Regions from separate parts of the Veillonella faecalis genome, predicted to be linked through region 2. Evidence: riboswitches for the same ligand, from Rfam matches in the RefSeq annotation. Region 2 holds a riboswitch; the other holds the start of a gene.
What was found. A riboswitch is a leader RNA that binds a small molecule or an ion and turns the genes downstream of it on or off. The one in region 2 is predicted to bind cobalamin.
Positions count from the first base shown of each region.

Region 1 (7,371 bases), 280 kb from region 2:
TTTTACGAGCCACACCGCCTAGTGTACCGCCAGCCGGCGACGGACGAATATAGGCTTCAGGATGTTTCGTCAACGTTTCCATCCGCGTTTTATCGCCCAAAATACTGCCTTTTGTGACTTGGCTTGTAGGGTCTACAGCGAGTACGGCAACCTTGTAACCAGCTTCAATGAGCATGTTGCCAAAGGCTTCAATAAATGTACTTTTACCGGCCCCAGGCACACCAGTAATACCGATGCGCAACGCCTTGCCCGTACGAGGCAATACGGCTTGCAATACTTGTTGAGCTAGTTTGAAATGGTCCTTATTATTACTTTCTACTAATGTGATAGCCCGTGAAAGTATAACGCGGTCCCCCTGCTCGATACCGCGTACATAATCAGCGACAGTTAACTTCTTTCGCCGCTGTACGGGACGTACCGACGGAGCCAGATGAGCGGAGCTAGACAAGAGGCCGTCATGCATTTCCTTGACGCCTTTCATTACATGACACGCGAAGGTATCATCCTTTTTCGCATCTTCCGGCACCCAATCGGGACGATAGGTACTACCCTCGGCGCTTGCATTCTTTACACCTAATTCAGGGGCCTTACCTTCACCAGTGGTGAAGGTAGCATCCTGAGTCGTATGCAATACATCCGGAGTAGGCCGTTTATTATCAGTCATTGTCTTCGTCTTGAACGTGGCTAGTCAATGTTTCTAGTAATTTTTTCGCCGCTACTGGCAAGACTGTACCAGGGCCAAAGATAGCCACTGCGCCATGTTCGCGTAGGAATTCATAGTCCTGAGCAGGGATTACGCCACCGATGGCAACCAATATATCTCCACGACCGCGTTTTTTGAGTTCTTCCACAAGTTGAGGTAACAATGTTTTGTGACCTGCCGCAAGGGAACTGAATCCGACGATGTGAACGTCATTATCCACCGCATCTTGCGCTGTTTCTTCTGGAGTTTGGAACAAAGGTCCGATATCCACGTCAAAGCCCATATCCGCGAAGGATGTAGCGATAACTTTGGCACCGCGGTCATGACCGTCTTGGCCCATCTTCGCAATCATGATACGAGGGCGACGACCTTCGAGTTCTTCGAAGTCATCTGCCATTTGACGTACTTCTTTGATGACATCGTCATCTTCATATTCACTAGAATATACGCCAGAAATAGAGCGGATAACCGCTTTATGACGGCCACAAACTTTTTCAACAGCAAAGGAAATTTCACCCAAGGATGCACGAGCACGAGCTGCTTCAAGTGCAAGGGCAAGCAAGTTGCCTTCCCCAGATTCTGTAGCATTTGTAATCGCTTCGAGGCAGGATTGAACCTTATCTTCATCACGGTTAGCACGCAATTGTTCGAGACGACGGATTTGCGCTTCTCGTACAGCTGTGTTATCTACGTCGAGGATATCCAATGGATCTTCTTTATCTAGACGATATTTATTGATACCAATAATTGCTTCACGGCCAGAGTCGATACGAGCTTGGCGACGAGCTGCCGCTTCTTCGATACGCATCTTAGGAAGACCAGTATCAATCGCTTTCGCCATACCACCAAGGGATTCGATTTCTTGGATATGGCCCCAAGCACGACGGATCAATTCATCAGTCAAGGCTTCTACATAGTAGGAACCGCCCCATGGGTCGATAACCTTACATACCTTAGTTTCGTCTTGAATGTAAAGCTGCGTATTACGAGCAATACGTGCAGAGAAGTCTGTAGGCAATGCAATGGCTTCGTCAAGCGCATTCGTATGCAAGGATTGCGTATGGCCTAAAGCGGCACCCATCGCTTCCATACATGTACGAGCTACGTTGTTGAACGGATCTTGTTCCGTTAAGGACCAACCAGATGTTTGGCTATGTGTACGAAGGGCCATGGATTTAGGATTTTCAGAACCGAAGCTCTTGATAATCTTAGCCCACAACATACGAGCTGCACGCATTTTCGCTACTTCCATGAAGTAGTTTTTACCGATTGCCCAGAAGAAGGACAAACGTGGAGCGAATTTATCTACATGAAGGCCTGCATTTACACCGGTACGGATGTATTCAAGACCATCGGCCAATGTGTAACCTAATTCGATATCTGCAGTAGCGCCTGCTTCTTGCATATGGTAGCCAGAAATGGAGATACTGTTGAACTTAGGCATGTACTGAGAGGTGTAAGCAAAGATATCGCCGATGATGCGCATGGACGTAGCTGGAGGGTAAATATAGGTATTACGTACCATGAATTCTTTCAAGATATCATTTTGAATCGTACCAGCCATAACCTTTTTATCAACACCTTGTTCTTCACCAGCTAGGATGTAGAACGCCATAACAGGCAATACGGCGCCGTTCATTGTCATGGATACGGACATTTGGTCGAGAGGAATACCGGAGAATAGAATTTCCATATCGAGGATGGAGTCTACCGCAACACCAGCTTTACCAACGTCACCTACTACGCGAGGATGGTCGGAGTCGTAACCACGGTGTGTGGCAAGGTCAAAGGCGATAGACAAACCTTTTTGGCCTGCTGCCAAGTTACGACGGTAGAACGCATTGGATTCTTCGGCTGTGGAGAAACCAGCATACTGACGTACTGTCCAAGGACGAGTTACGTACATTGTGGAATAAGGTCCACGCAAGAATGGAGGTACACCAGCCATGTAGTCAAGGTGTGTCATTCCTTCATAATCCATCTCTGTGTAGAGAGGTTTTAGTTGGATTTGCTCCATTGTCGTATTATATAAATCTTCAAAGCTTTTTCCTGTTTCTTTTTGAAGTTCAGCAAGCCATGCATCGCGAGATGTCGGCGACTGAGATCCCAAGCCAAGAGAGGAGAAGTCTGGATTTTTAAACATGAGCTCACATCCCTTTCTTATCTTGTAACGTATGTAAGATTTCGTAGCAATTTGCACGAACGGAAATGAAGTCGTCTACGCCAGCTTCACGGTATACAGGCTCAAGGTCCTTAGGAGGCGCCCCTGCCAAAATAACTGTTACATTCGGCATAGTTTCTTTCAACTCTTTAGCGAGTGGTGGTACTAATTCTGGATATGTATCATCTGTGGAACAGATAACCACAACATCGGCACCACTTTCACGAGCAGCCTTCGCCGCATCAGACGTTGTTTCATGACCATCGTTTTTAATAACTTCAAAAGCACCTACTTCGAAGAAGCCTGTGGAGAAGTCCGCACGAGGTTTATGTTGAGGGATTGGGCCCATATTAGCCAAGAATACCTTCACATTATCTTTCGTACGTTGTTTATACGCTTCCGTGCGCATGCGAAGTGCCTCGAATTGTTCAGTCCAGCGATGTGCTGTAATTGGTTCGATTGTTTCAGAAGCAATATCGCCTGCATCTAAAGCCTTACGGATTTGACGGATTGTCAATTTTTGTAATGCTCCAAGCTCGATGAGGCCAATCAATGCACCTGGTTCTGTTGTACTTGCTTCTAGAGTAGCCTGTGCTTTCACAACTGCATCAGCCTCTGCACCTGCCAAGTACTCATCGATTTGGGCAGCTCGTTTTTGACGCAATGTTTCTTGATTTTCTGGTTTAGGATCAAGCAATTCTTCCGTCATGTTCGCATACATGTTATTACCAACTGCGACGTCCTTACGGAATGCAAGGTTCTTGAAGCGTTCTTCGAGGATGGCTTTCACTTGAGCTTGAGGATAGCCTTCTTTCAACGCTGCAATAATGCCACCTTTAGCTTCGATTGTTTGGAACTCAGCCCAAATTTTTTCACAGAGTTCAGCAGCCAATGTTTCCACGTACCAAGAACCACCTACAGGGTCCACAGGTTGACGCAACTCGAATTCAGTTTGCAACATAACTTGGATGTTGCGGGCAATACGGCGAGAGAAATCGTCGGCTTTGCGAATTGGTTGGTCAAATGGAGATACTTCAAGGCTGTTCAAACCGCCTACAACGCCAGAGAATGCTTGTGTCGTATTGCGCAACAAGTTTACATATGGATCGTATACAGTTTTTGTGAAAGCAGATGTTCTTCCGTGTACATGAACGGCGCGGTCTGCTTCTTCGGCCCCGAATGCTTCCATAATGCGAGCCCAAAGTACGCGCAACGCACGTAATTTAGCAATTTCCATAAAGAAGTTAGCACCTAAGGAGAATGTGAACATCATGCTCTTCGCGATGGTGTGAATATCGATATTGCGTTGTGCTAATTGACGCACGTAGCATACAGCTGTTGCCAATGCATAGGCAACCTCTTGTACATCGTTAGCGCCGCCATTAGCGTATACATCGCCAGATACGAGTACTGTTTTAAGCTCTGGAGCTTGTTCTTTAGCCCACACAACAGTATGTGCCATTTCATCAAAGGCTGTATCTAAGGAAATGTGCAAAGCACCATCTTTCACCCAAACACCGATAGGGTCTGCACCAACGAGACCTTTCAAATCAGATGTTTGTTTTTTAGCGCCTTTCACAGTAGCCGCTAACATGCCAAGCAAGATGGCTGCAGAAGCACCTGTTTCAATGTACAAAGGATTTTCCTTCAAATTGAAGCGGTCAATCAATTGTTTGCAGTCATCCATAGTGGATACAGATGTACCACCAACGCCAACGGATGCGCCTACTTGCACATCTTGATCATGACGTGTTGCTTCATCTAGGCGGATGTTGTGAATGGTGCCACCTTTTACAATCTCGTATAAACTTGCATGATTAGCATCTTTAGGCAAAGAGTCATCTACATATTGGGATACACCCCAAGAGTCTTTAATATAACCACTTGCCTTAGTGCCACGTAGGAACTCACCTGCCCCAGGGTATACGCCCTTCGGAATTGCTTCTGCATGCAATGCAGGTGTGTAGATCGGCTGCAACGTAATACCTTCATAGGTTTTCGTGAACATCTTCTTGTGGAAGTCGCCACCTTTTAACGCCTTTTCAACTTCAGCCTGCCATTGTTCATACGTAGGTTTCTCAAATTCATCAAAGGATACAGGAGCTAATAGATCGCGTTCAGCATCCTTTGAAGTCTTTTTGTCAGACATATATGTGCCTCCTTTTCAACTCGAAACCATACCGAGAAACAGCGCACCGTACCTGCGAATTGTTATACATATACATCACACGAGCTTTCCTATATTTAGATCACATCAACCTCAAATATGTGTTCATCAATTCATTAACTATGAAGCCTGATATATATGCTTAACAGCCACTTTCAAGGGCAACAAAAAACGTGCCACCCAAAAGTGACACGTAAAGGTTTCTTATTGAAAGGTACACCAAAAAACACTGAAACCAGCATACCCCAATCCCCTTCCTATCGCTCGTAGGTACATAACGGTGATTATCAAATAGGCAGTTCTCCTGGCTCGGGCTCATCACCTCGCTTTCGCCTTCCCAGATTTCTCCAGTGACATTTTTGAAAGCAGGCTCGTCCTTACAGTGGCGGGACCGCATCGGCTTGTACCGATTTCTCTATTAAGTCTTGTGACACCTATTCTCTATATTCGTTGTTCTAAGTCCAATATAGTGTAAGATTATGCACAAAGTCAATGAACATAACAGTTAATCATAAGTATCAAATTTTAGGTTATAACTAATGCATATTTAAAATGATAAAAACTCATCACAATCAAATATACGTACTCATCACAATCAAATATACGTATTCATCGCTAACAAATATACGTATTCATTGTCTGCAAATCGAGTTATAAATCGAGTACAAATCATCATAAAATCTAAGCCTACGCACAAATGCAAGCACAATGCGTGATATAATGAATACAATCACAAGGAGGCATTATGGAGCACACAAGTAAAAAAGGTCTAATGACAGCCCTTAGTTGCTATATCATCTGGGGCTTACTCCCTCTCTATTGGGCATTATTAAACCATGTTTCACCGTATAATATACTGGCGCAGCGCATTATCTGGTCAGGCATTTGCATGGCCATCGTCGTATTTGGCCTACATTTTAAACAGTTCAAAAAAGACTTTCAATTACTAAAAGAACAGCGCTCACAACTATTACTACTGTTGGTAGCATCAGTCATCATCAGCGTAAATTGGTTTACCTACATTTGGGCCATCGCCAACAACCAAGTTATGGACACGAGCCTTGGCTATTACATCAACCCACTCTTTAATGTAGTGTTAGGTGTCATCCTATTTAAAGAGGTTCTATCTGTACCGAAAAAGCTAAGCGTCCTCATCGCTACCATCGGTATCGCCTTGCTCACCTATCAAGTGGGATCCTTGCCGTTAGTGTCGATGATCCTCGCCGTTTCCTTTGGTCTCTATGGGGTCGTTAAAAAAAAGCTGCTCATCTCTCCCTTTACGAGCATCGCCTTTGAGGCTTGGCTATTAACACCACTAGCCTTACTCTATACGACCATGGTCGATAATACAGTGTGGTCCTATTTCGGCACAGATTGGTATACGTCCATGCTACTCATAGCCTGCGGTCTAACAACATCGGTTCCATTAGTGCTATTCTCCTATGGGGCCCAACTATTGCCGCTCAACCTACTAGGCTTCCTTCAATATGTATCTCCAACTATTGCTTTATTGATAGCTATCTTCTACTTTGGTGAAAGCTTTGGCACACCACAAATGATCGCCTTTGGTTGTATCTGGATAGCCTTAGTGTTGTTCTCATTATCAAATCAAATTACAACCATTAGAAAAATGTAGTTAAGTACAAGAGAGCGTATGCCATCTGCATGCAATCTCACAAGAGATTTTAGCAACTATATCTAACCTATAAACACATAAAAGCTGTATCAAATGATATCCTCATTCGATACAGCTTTCTTTTTATATCTTATATATGCCTATTAATTTATCACACTATTCTTCTAGCTTGCTTATTGATCCAATTCATTCATATTGGTCGTATTCATATTGGAAATATAACGGTTATAGGCCTCAACCATATGTTTATAATCGTTATCTTGTTTAGATCCCATATAGGTACGGATTGCACCAATCGTAGAGTTTACAGAGGTCTTAACAGAGTCATACTTAGGATTAGAAATACCATTCGCTAAATCACCAATAGCTTGTAGCTCTTGATTGATCGCATTTACATCTGGTTCTTTTTCACTATCTAGCTTTTCTAGGACTGCAGTAAGTCGCAAAGAAACCTCTTGTGCAGCGGCTGCATTTTTCTTACCTGCATCGCGCAATTGTTGTAACCGTTGTTGCAATCGGTCCGTGTTAATCTTATGCATCAAATTATCAAAGTCAGCATAAATAGGAATAAATTGTTCGTATAACTGAACATATTTAGGACCTAATTGTTGCTCCTTAGCATAGTTATCTGTGGTATACCCTTTAGATTTATAGTATGCATCGAGCTCTTCCGCAACCGGTGTTATTTCGTTCAATTTTGAAAG
Region 1 is NZ_JALBWL010000002.1:170,517-177,887, reverse strand. Features, by position in the region: gene meaB (methylmalonyl Co-A mutase-associated GTPase MeaB) at 1-664, opposite strand, end outside; gene scpA (methylmalonyl-CoA mutase) at 657-2,846, opposite strand; gene MOQ65_RS04495 (methylmalonyl-CoA mutase family protein) at 2,851-5,013, opposite strand; cobalamin riboswitch at 5,309-5,484, opposite strand; gene rarD (EamA family transporter RarD) at 5,777-6,667, shown strand; gene MOQ65_RS04485 (DUF3829 domain-containing protein) at 6,841-7,371, opposite strand, start outside.
Region 1: it holds a riboswitch for cobalamin, as region 2 does, so the genes downstream of both, MOQ65_RS04495 (methylmalonyl-CoA mutase family protein) here and nikB (nickel ABC transporter permease) in region 2, are expected to answer to the same signal.

Region 2 (7,371 bases):
TGTTCGTCAAACTTAGCCAATGTTTCGCCTACACCATAGCGCATAACAACCCATGCGAAGAAGTTTTCTGTAGGTTCTAATGTGGATGCGAAGTTAGTTACACCAACTTTTAAAACATCCTTATTAGCAGCACCATTATTATCAGAGCCGCAACCAGCGATGAAGGAACCCATCACTACAATGCTAAGACCTGCTAAGAGGGCTTTTTTCCAAGATTTTTTCATGTAAAATCTCCTTGTTCCATTACATATAAACATAAAACATACACATCATGACCACTACAATCTACAATAGTCATAATGGAAAAACCTTATTACCGCCTATTTATATAACAACTTTCACAACACAACCTATAAATAAGCATCACACATAACTAACCTTGGTTCTTAGGATCCACTACGTCCCGTAAGGAATCAGACCAAAGGTTAAAGATAGCAACTACGATAAGGATGGACATACCAGGGAATGCCATCAGCCATGGACTGGTTTGTAAATATTGACGACCTTCGTTAAGCATAAGGCCCCATTCTGGTGTTGGTGGTTGAGCACCAAATCCAAGGAAGGAAAGACCAGCAACCTCAATCATAATAGCCCCAATATCTAGTGCACCTGTTGTAACAACAAGAGGAAGGATATTGGGAATGATATGACGTCTTAGAATAGTCGTTGTAGAGGCCCCCATCATGACAGCCGCCGTTACATACTCTTCACCGCGAACTTTCAACGTCATAGACCGTACAAGACGAGCATATTTTGCCCAACCAACTACAGATAGCGCTATAATCGTATTCACAATGCTACCACCCAAAATACCAGCAATGGCAATGGCTAATACTACACCCGGGAAGGATAGCATAATGTCCGCAAGACGCATGAGGACCATTTCGATTTTCCCGCCGAAATAACCAGCTACAGCACCGATAATAGTACCAATGCTTACCATGATAACAACGATACTGACACCCATAAACAAGGATAACTGTGTACCATAAATGATGCGAGACAATACATCACGACCAAGCTTATCTGTACCAAACCAATGTTGACTACTTGGCGCTTGTAATGCTTGACTCAGATTTGAGCTAAAAGCATCACCCGGAGCAAGCCATGGTGCAAATATAGCTATGAGAACTACCACAATCATCAAGGCGCTATAGAAAGAGAACAATTTATGTTTTTGAATAAATTCTGCCATTATGCTCTCTCCCTTTTTAATCTAGGGTCTAACAAGATATATGACGCATCAACTAATGCATTAATACACATATATGCTAAGGCAACCCACAACACAAAACCTTCGATCAATGGATAGTCGCGCATGGTAATGGCATATACTGCCATATTCCCAAGGCCAGGCCAGGAGAATACCATTTCAATAACTGCAACACCGCCTAATAACCAACCGATAACAACGCCCAGTATAGTGATAAGTGGTAATACTGCATTAGGCAAAATATGACCGAATAAAATTTTCATCTCACTCACACCACGAGCACGTGCGCCGATAACATAATCCTTTTGCATTTCTTCAAGAATAACGAGACGAACTTGGCGCATGTACTTGGACCCGACTACAACAGCTAATGTAACGGCTGGTAGAATTACACCGATAGGAGTTACACGAGAAGATGCAATAGGAACAAGTCCTAATTTAAGGCCAAAGATATAAATCAGTACAAGGCCTAACCAGAATGATGGCATAGACACGCCTACAAAGGAAGCAACGCGCAACAGATAGTCGATCCATTTGTTTCGATTTAAGGCGCTTATAATCCCTGCCGGCAATGCATAGAGCAATGTAAATACTAATGCTGTACCTGCTAGCATAACTGTCCCTGGCAAAGCCTCCAACATACGATCTACAACAGGCTTTTTAGCAGAGTAACTCATCCCTAAGTCACCTTGTGCAGCATTCACAACCCAGTTTGCATATTGCACTATAAACGGTTTATCTAACCCAAGCTGAGCTCGAGTTTCATCGATAAGCTCCTGAGATACAATTGTATCTGCCGTTTCTAGTAACATCGTTACTGGATCGCCTGGTGCTAAATAAGTGAGACAAAATGTTAAAAAAGTAATGCCAAACAGTGTAACAATGAATTGACCTAGCTGTTTAGCAAAGCGTTTGCCCATAGGCGCCTCCTCCTATACTCTCTAAATACTACAATAATCTAAATGAACAACTAATATGCTTATTTCTCCCGATATAGCAGAGGTGCATATAGGAAAACGACAAAAAAGGTTAGTCCACCTGACTAACCTAAATTAAGTATAGTATGTACAATACCATACATTTAGAGCAGGCTTTCTGACTCATGATTCATCGCAATATTTCGGCCTTCCCAGTTTCCCAGTGACCCTATAATGAAACCTTGCTCCTCATTACAGCTATTTGCATAGTATGGGATTTACACCCATTTTCCTCTTTTACGCTCGGTAATACCGACACTCATTAGTTTATTCATTTTTATCGATTATAAATATACTATATTAATAATATGTTTACAATACATATACCCCTTAGGGGTATTGTTATATTTAGTAAAATCAATATAATTTTTATACTAATAAAAATTATCGATTACTGAACAAGTCTCTATTTATGTATAAACCCATACAAATCACTTTATATATATGATTTTTTCCGTATTAACTGTATCCAACTGTATATATATTAATTATTATTATAATGGTAATTTTCTCATGAATTTTTTTTATACATACCGAAAAAACTCTTAATCACTTTAGCAACTATCAATTATTTATAATTAATAAAATCATAATTAATAAGTCTGATTAATATACCAAAAAGAGGCTGTTACTAAGTAACAACCTCTTATAAGACGAGAGTTATTTAATTAATCGATACTTTGTTGTAAGCGGTGCGCTTTGCGTGTAGCCCACGCTTTACGCAAAACATAGATCACAAGACCAATGCTTACTGCCACGGCACTACCAACCATAGCATCAAAGCCACATGCGTAAATAGCATATAAGCAGTAGATAACGCCAGCACCAAATACGTAGTTAAAGCGTTTAATGCGGCTTTCAGCTACGCCAGCCATACGCATCATTGTAGGTACTGCTAAGATGCACAATACATATGGTACTACGTTAGTTACAACCGCCAAGTTTACCAATACTTCAAATTGCTCACGCAAAGAATCACTTGCAGTGAACAATGTAAGTAATGTTTCAACAGCGAGTAGAATGAATACGCCACGAACAGGAGCATCATTACTATTTACACGAGCGAATACTTTAGGGAAGTAACCATGTTCCGCTGCGCTTTTAAATACGCGAGACAATGTGAATTGCCAGCAAAGTAAAGCGCCAAAGCAAGAAATAACCATTGCAGCCATCACGATGTTTGCAATTGTATCATTGAACATGTATACGAATGTCAAACCAAATGGTGCATTAGAATTTAACAAGTCGATGTTAGGCACGATACCGGCCATAACATTTGTGGACAAGATGTAAACCACTGCCACTGCTAATGTACCTGCCACAGTTGCGATAGGTACGTTTTTCTTTGGATTCTCAACAGCATCAGCATTAGCCGCTGCGGACTCAAATCCTAGGAAGCCCCACAAAGTGAGGGAAATGGATTGTTTTACTGCATCGTAAAACGGAAGATCATTTGGGTTCCAAGCCGCCCAATAGATAGACGGGTCAAACCAATACCAGCCGATTGTACCAATTAATAAAACCGGCACAATAGAGCCCCAAATAGTCATGTTGCTGAGTCGACCTGTGAAGCGATTACCACGGAAGTTCAAAATCGCTGCAAACCACAAAAGCACAATTGTTACTTGGCTTGTTTGTGTTGCATTGAGGTCAACACCAAAGAAAGCTGCGCCATAACCTACGGCAGATACCGCGATGGCGATATTAGCAATGATGAGAGATATGCTGTAAGCATAGCTCGCCATAAAATGTCCAGTTTTACCGAAGCGGTGTTCTGCATAACCGCCCATGCCCCCCTTAATCTGGGAGAACATACCCGCTTGAGCAAAAATATACGCTAACAAAAGCGCACCCACAGCTGTTACGAGCCAAGATAAAACTGAAATAGTACCAACTTGAGCCAAATTAGTTGGTAACATAATGATTCCAGCTCCTAGCATATTGGCTGCTACCATTGTGGTTAGCTGGAATACAGACATTTTTTTAGCGGTGGTTTTCATGTATCAATCCCCTTTCAAAAGGTGAATTTTTTCTCGTCCATAATTCACTTAAATATAATATACCGCTAAGTAAATTCAGTTCGTGCTGTGATGGGCTTGAATGTGAATTTACCGTTGTTATTCTTATTACGAATTAAATAATAACACCTATGAACTCAAAATGAAAGTACTTTATTGGCGGACAAGCCATATTACACGAATTGAATAAATCATAGTTAATTTATCATCTAAAACGAACAGAACTCATTTTAACAATGACAGAGTATATTTTTACCCCATTTTATTCTGTGTATATATGTGATTTTTACTATCTATCATGGTTATGGTGTCGTAGTACAAGACTATTGTTTTCGCACAGTCCACTGTACGCGTACATAAATTTACACTATTTTAATAGTAATTTATCAATTAGAATGACTCTTTTTCTAGGTATCATCTATCATATAAATAAAAAATCGATATACACATAAGCTTAAAGGTTAATATAAAGCGCTTTACCATAAGACTTATATGTATATCGATCTTAAAATTTTAATATCACAAGTAACTGTTACTCTGAATGTTACTCTTGTACAGGATGTGGCCCTAAATCAAAATATTAGGCTTACTAAAGCAGCTATGCTTGCACAGATTCAACAATTGCTTTCCACTGAGCAATTTGTTTTTCTTCTCCGGCGATAACAGCTTTACCATTGTTCCGTTGTCTTTCCACACATTCTGGAGCAGTACCAGAATAGTTATTACGACCAGCTATGCAAGCTTCGATGGAAATGGCATCAAGGATATCTGCATCAAAATGATCGGATATAGCTTTAAAATCCTCAACAGATAAATCAAGCAATACGCAACCTTTTTCAATGCAATGATGTACAGCATTACCTACGATTTCATGAGCTTCACGGAATGGAACGCCTTTTTTCGCAAGGTAATCGGCCATATCTGTAGCATTAGAGAAGTCATCATCGAGGACTGCTTTCATATGCGCCCCATTGACCTTCATACCACGGACCATCGCCGTATTAATGGACAATGCAAAGTGTACTGTATCGATAGCATCAAAAATGCCCTCTTTATCCTCTTGCATATCTTTATTATATGTAAGTGGCAAGCCTTTTAATGTAGTTAATAAACCTAACAAGTGGCCATAGGTACGACCTGTTTTACCACGAACAAGTTCACATACGTCAGGATTTTTCTTTTGTGGCATAATGCTAGAGCCTGTGCAGTGAGCATCATCAAGTTCAATAAAATTAAACTCATTGGTAGACCACAAAATCAATTCTTCGCTAAGACGGCTCAAATGCATCATCACAAGAGATGCAAAGGACAAGAATTCAACCACATAGTCACGGTCGGATACGGCATCCATACTATTTTCGTAAATACGAGAGAAGCCTAACAGTTTTTGTGTATAGGTTTGGTCAATACCATATGTAGAACCTGCTAAGGCCCCTGCACCAAGTGGCATGATGTCTGCGTGTTTAAAGACCATCAACAAACGATCAAAGTCGCGTTCTAGCATAGAGAAGTATGCCATCATATGATGACCGAACAATACAGGTTGAGCCCGTTGTAAATGCGTATAGCCAGGCATGATAACATCGCTGTATTTTTCAGCCGTTTCAATGAGGGCTTTTTGCATATCTACGATGAGCTCGCCCATTTCTACTACGGCTTTACGCACGTACATATGTAAATCTACTGCACATTGGTCATTACGGCTACGACCTGTATGTAAACGACCACCTGCTTCGCCAATATCATCGGTTAAGCGCTTTTCAATATTCATATGAATATCTTCAAGAGCCACGGAGAATGGGAACTCACCTTTATAGATTTGGTCTTTAATCTTTGTTAAGCCCTCAACAATAGCATCCCGATCTGCGTCGGAGATAATATTTTGTTTTGCTAGCATAGTCGCATGTGCTTTACTGCCTGCAATATCTTCGGCGTACATCCGCGCATCAAAAGCGATAGAGGATGTAAAATCCTCTACCGCTTTATCAGTGCCTTTTGTGAAACGCCCGCCCCACAATTTAGCCATTATTTACCTGCCTTTTCTTTCATTAATGCATTAATTTTAAGAGGTAAACCGAACAAGTTGATGAAACCAGCCGCATCAGCTTGGTTGTATACATCATCTTCTTCGAATGTTACGAAATCTTCGCTGTACAAGGAGTATGGAGAAGTTGCACCAGCAGAGATAATGTTGCCTTTGTACAATTTAAGTTTTACTTCACCAGTTACAGTTTTTTGAGTTTCATCAACGAATGCTTGCAAAGCGTTCATCAATGGTGCGAACCACATGCCATCGTATACAAGTTCAGCGTATTTGTTAGCAATGAGTTCTTTGTAGTGGTATGTAGCTCTGTCGAGGCAGAGGTATTCAAGTTCTCTGTGAGCATACATGATAATGGATCCACCTGGGTTTTCATAAACGCCACGGGATTTCATGCCTACTAATCTATTTTCAACAATATCTACAACGCCTACGCCATAGTGTGCACCGATTTCGTTGAGTTTTTCTAACAATTGTAATGGAGTACCTTCTTGGCCATCTACTGCTACAGGTACGCCATCTTTGAAGGATACAGTTACATAACCAGCTTCATCTGGAGCTTGTTCAGGAGTATGTGTTACTAAGTATACATCATCTTTAGGAGCATTTGCTGGATTTTCAAGATCGCCGCCTTCATGGGACAAATGCCATACGTTTTGGTCCATGGAATATGGATGGGATTTCGTAGCTACAACTGGAATATCATGTTTAGCTGCATATTCCATGCAGTCTGTTCTGGATTTCAAATCCCATTCTCTCCAAGGAGCGATGATTTTCATATTAGGAGCCAATGCTTTGATAGCAAGTTCGAAACGAACTTGGTCATTACCTTTACCAGTCGCACCGTGAGCGATAGCATCAGCGCCTTCTTTTTTAGCAATATCTACAAGGATTTTACCAATTAAAGGTCTAGCGAAGGATGTACCTAATAAATATTTACCCTCATAAACTGCACCAGCTTTTACTGTTGGCCATACATAATCTTTTACGAACTCTTCTTTAGCATCAACGATGTACGCTTTAGAAGCACCAGATTTGATTGCTTTTTTCTCAACTGCATCATAATCCTCAGGTTGACCTAAATCTACGCATACGGCGATAACTTCAGCGCCATAATTTTCT
Region 2 is NZ_JALBWL010000002.1:448,481-455,851, reverse strand. Features, by position in the region: gene MOQ65_RS05825 (ABC transporter substrate-binding protein) at 1-224, opposite strand, end outside; gene nikC (nickel transporter permease) at 374-1,195, opposite strand; gene nikB (nickel ABC transporter permease) at 1,195-2,133, opposite strand; cobalamin riboswitch at 2,282-2,468, opposite strand; gene potE (putrescine-ornithine antiporter) at 2,859-4,190, opposite strand; gene argH (argininosuccinate lyase) at 4,807-6,234, opposite strand; gene MOQ65_RS05800 (argininosuccinate synthase) at 6,234-7,371, opposite strand, start outside.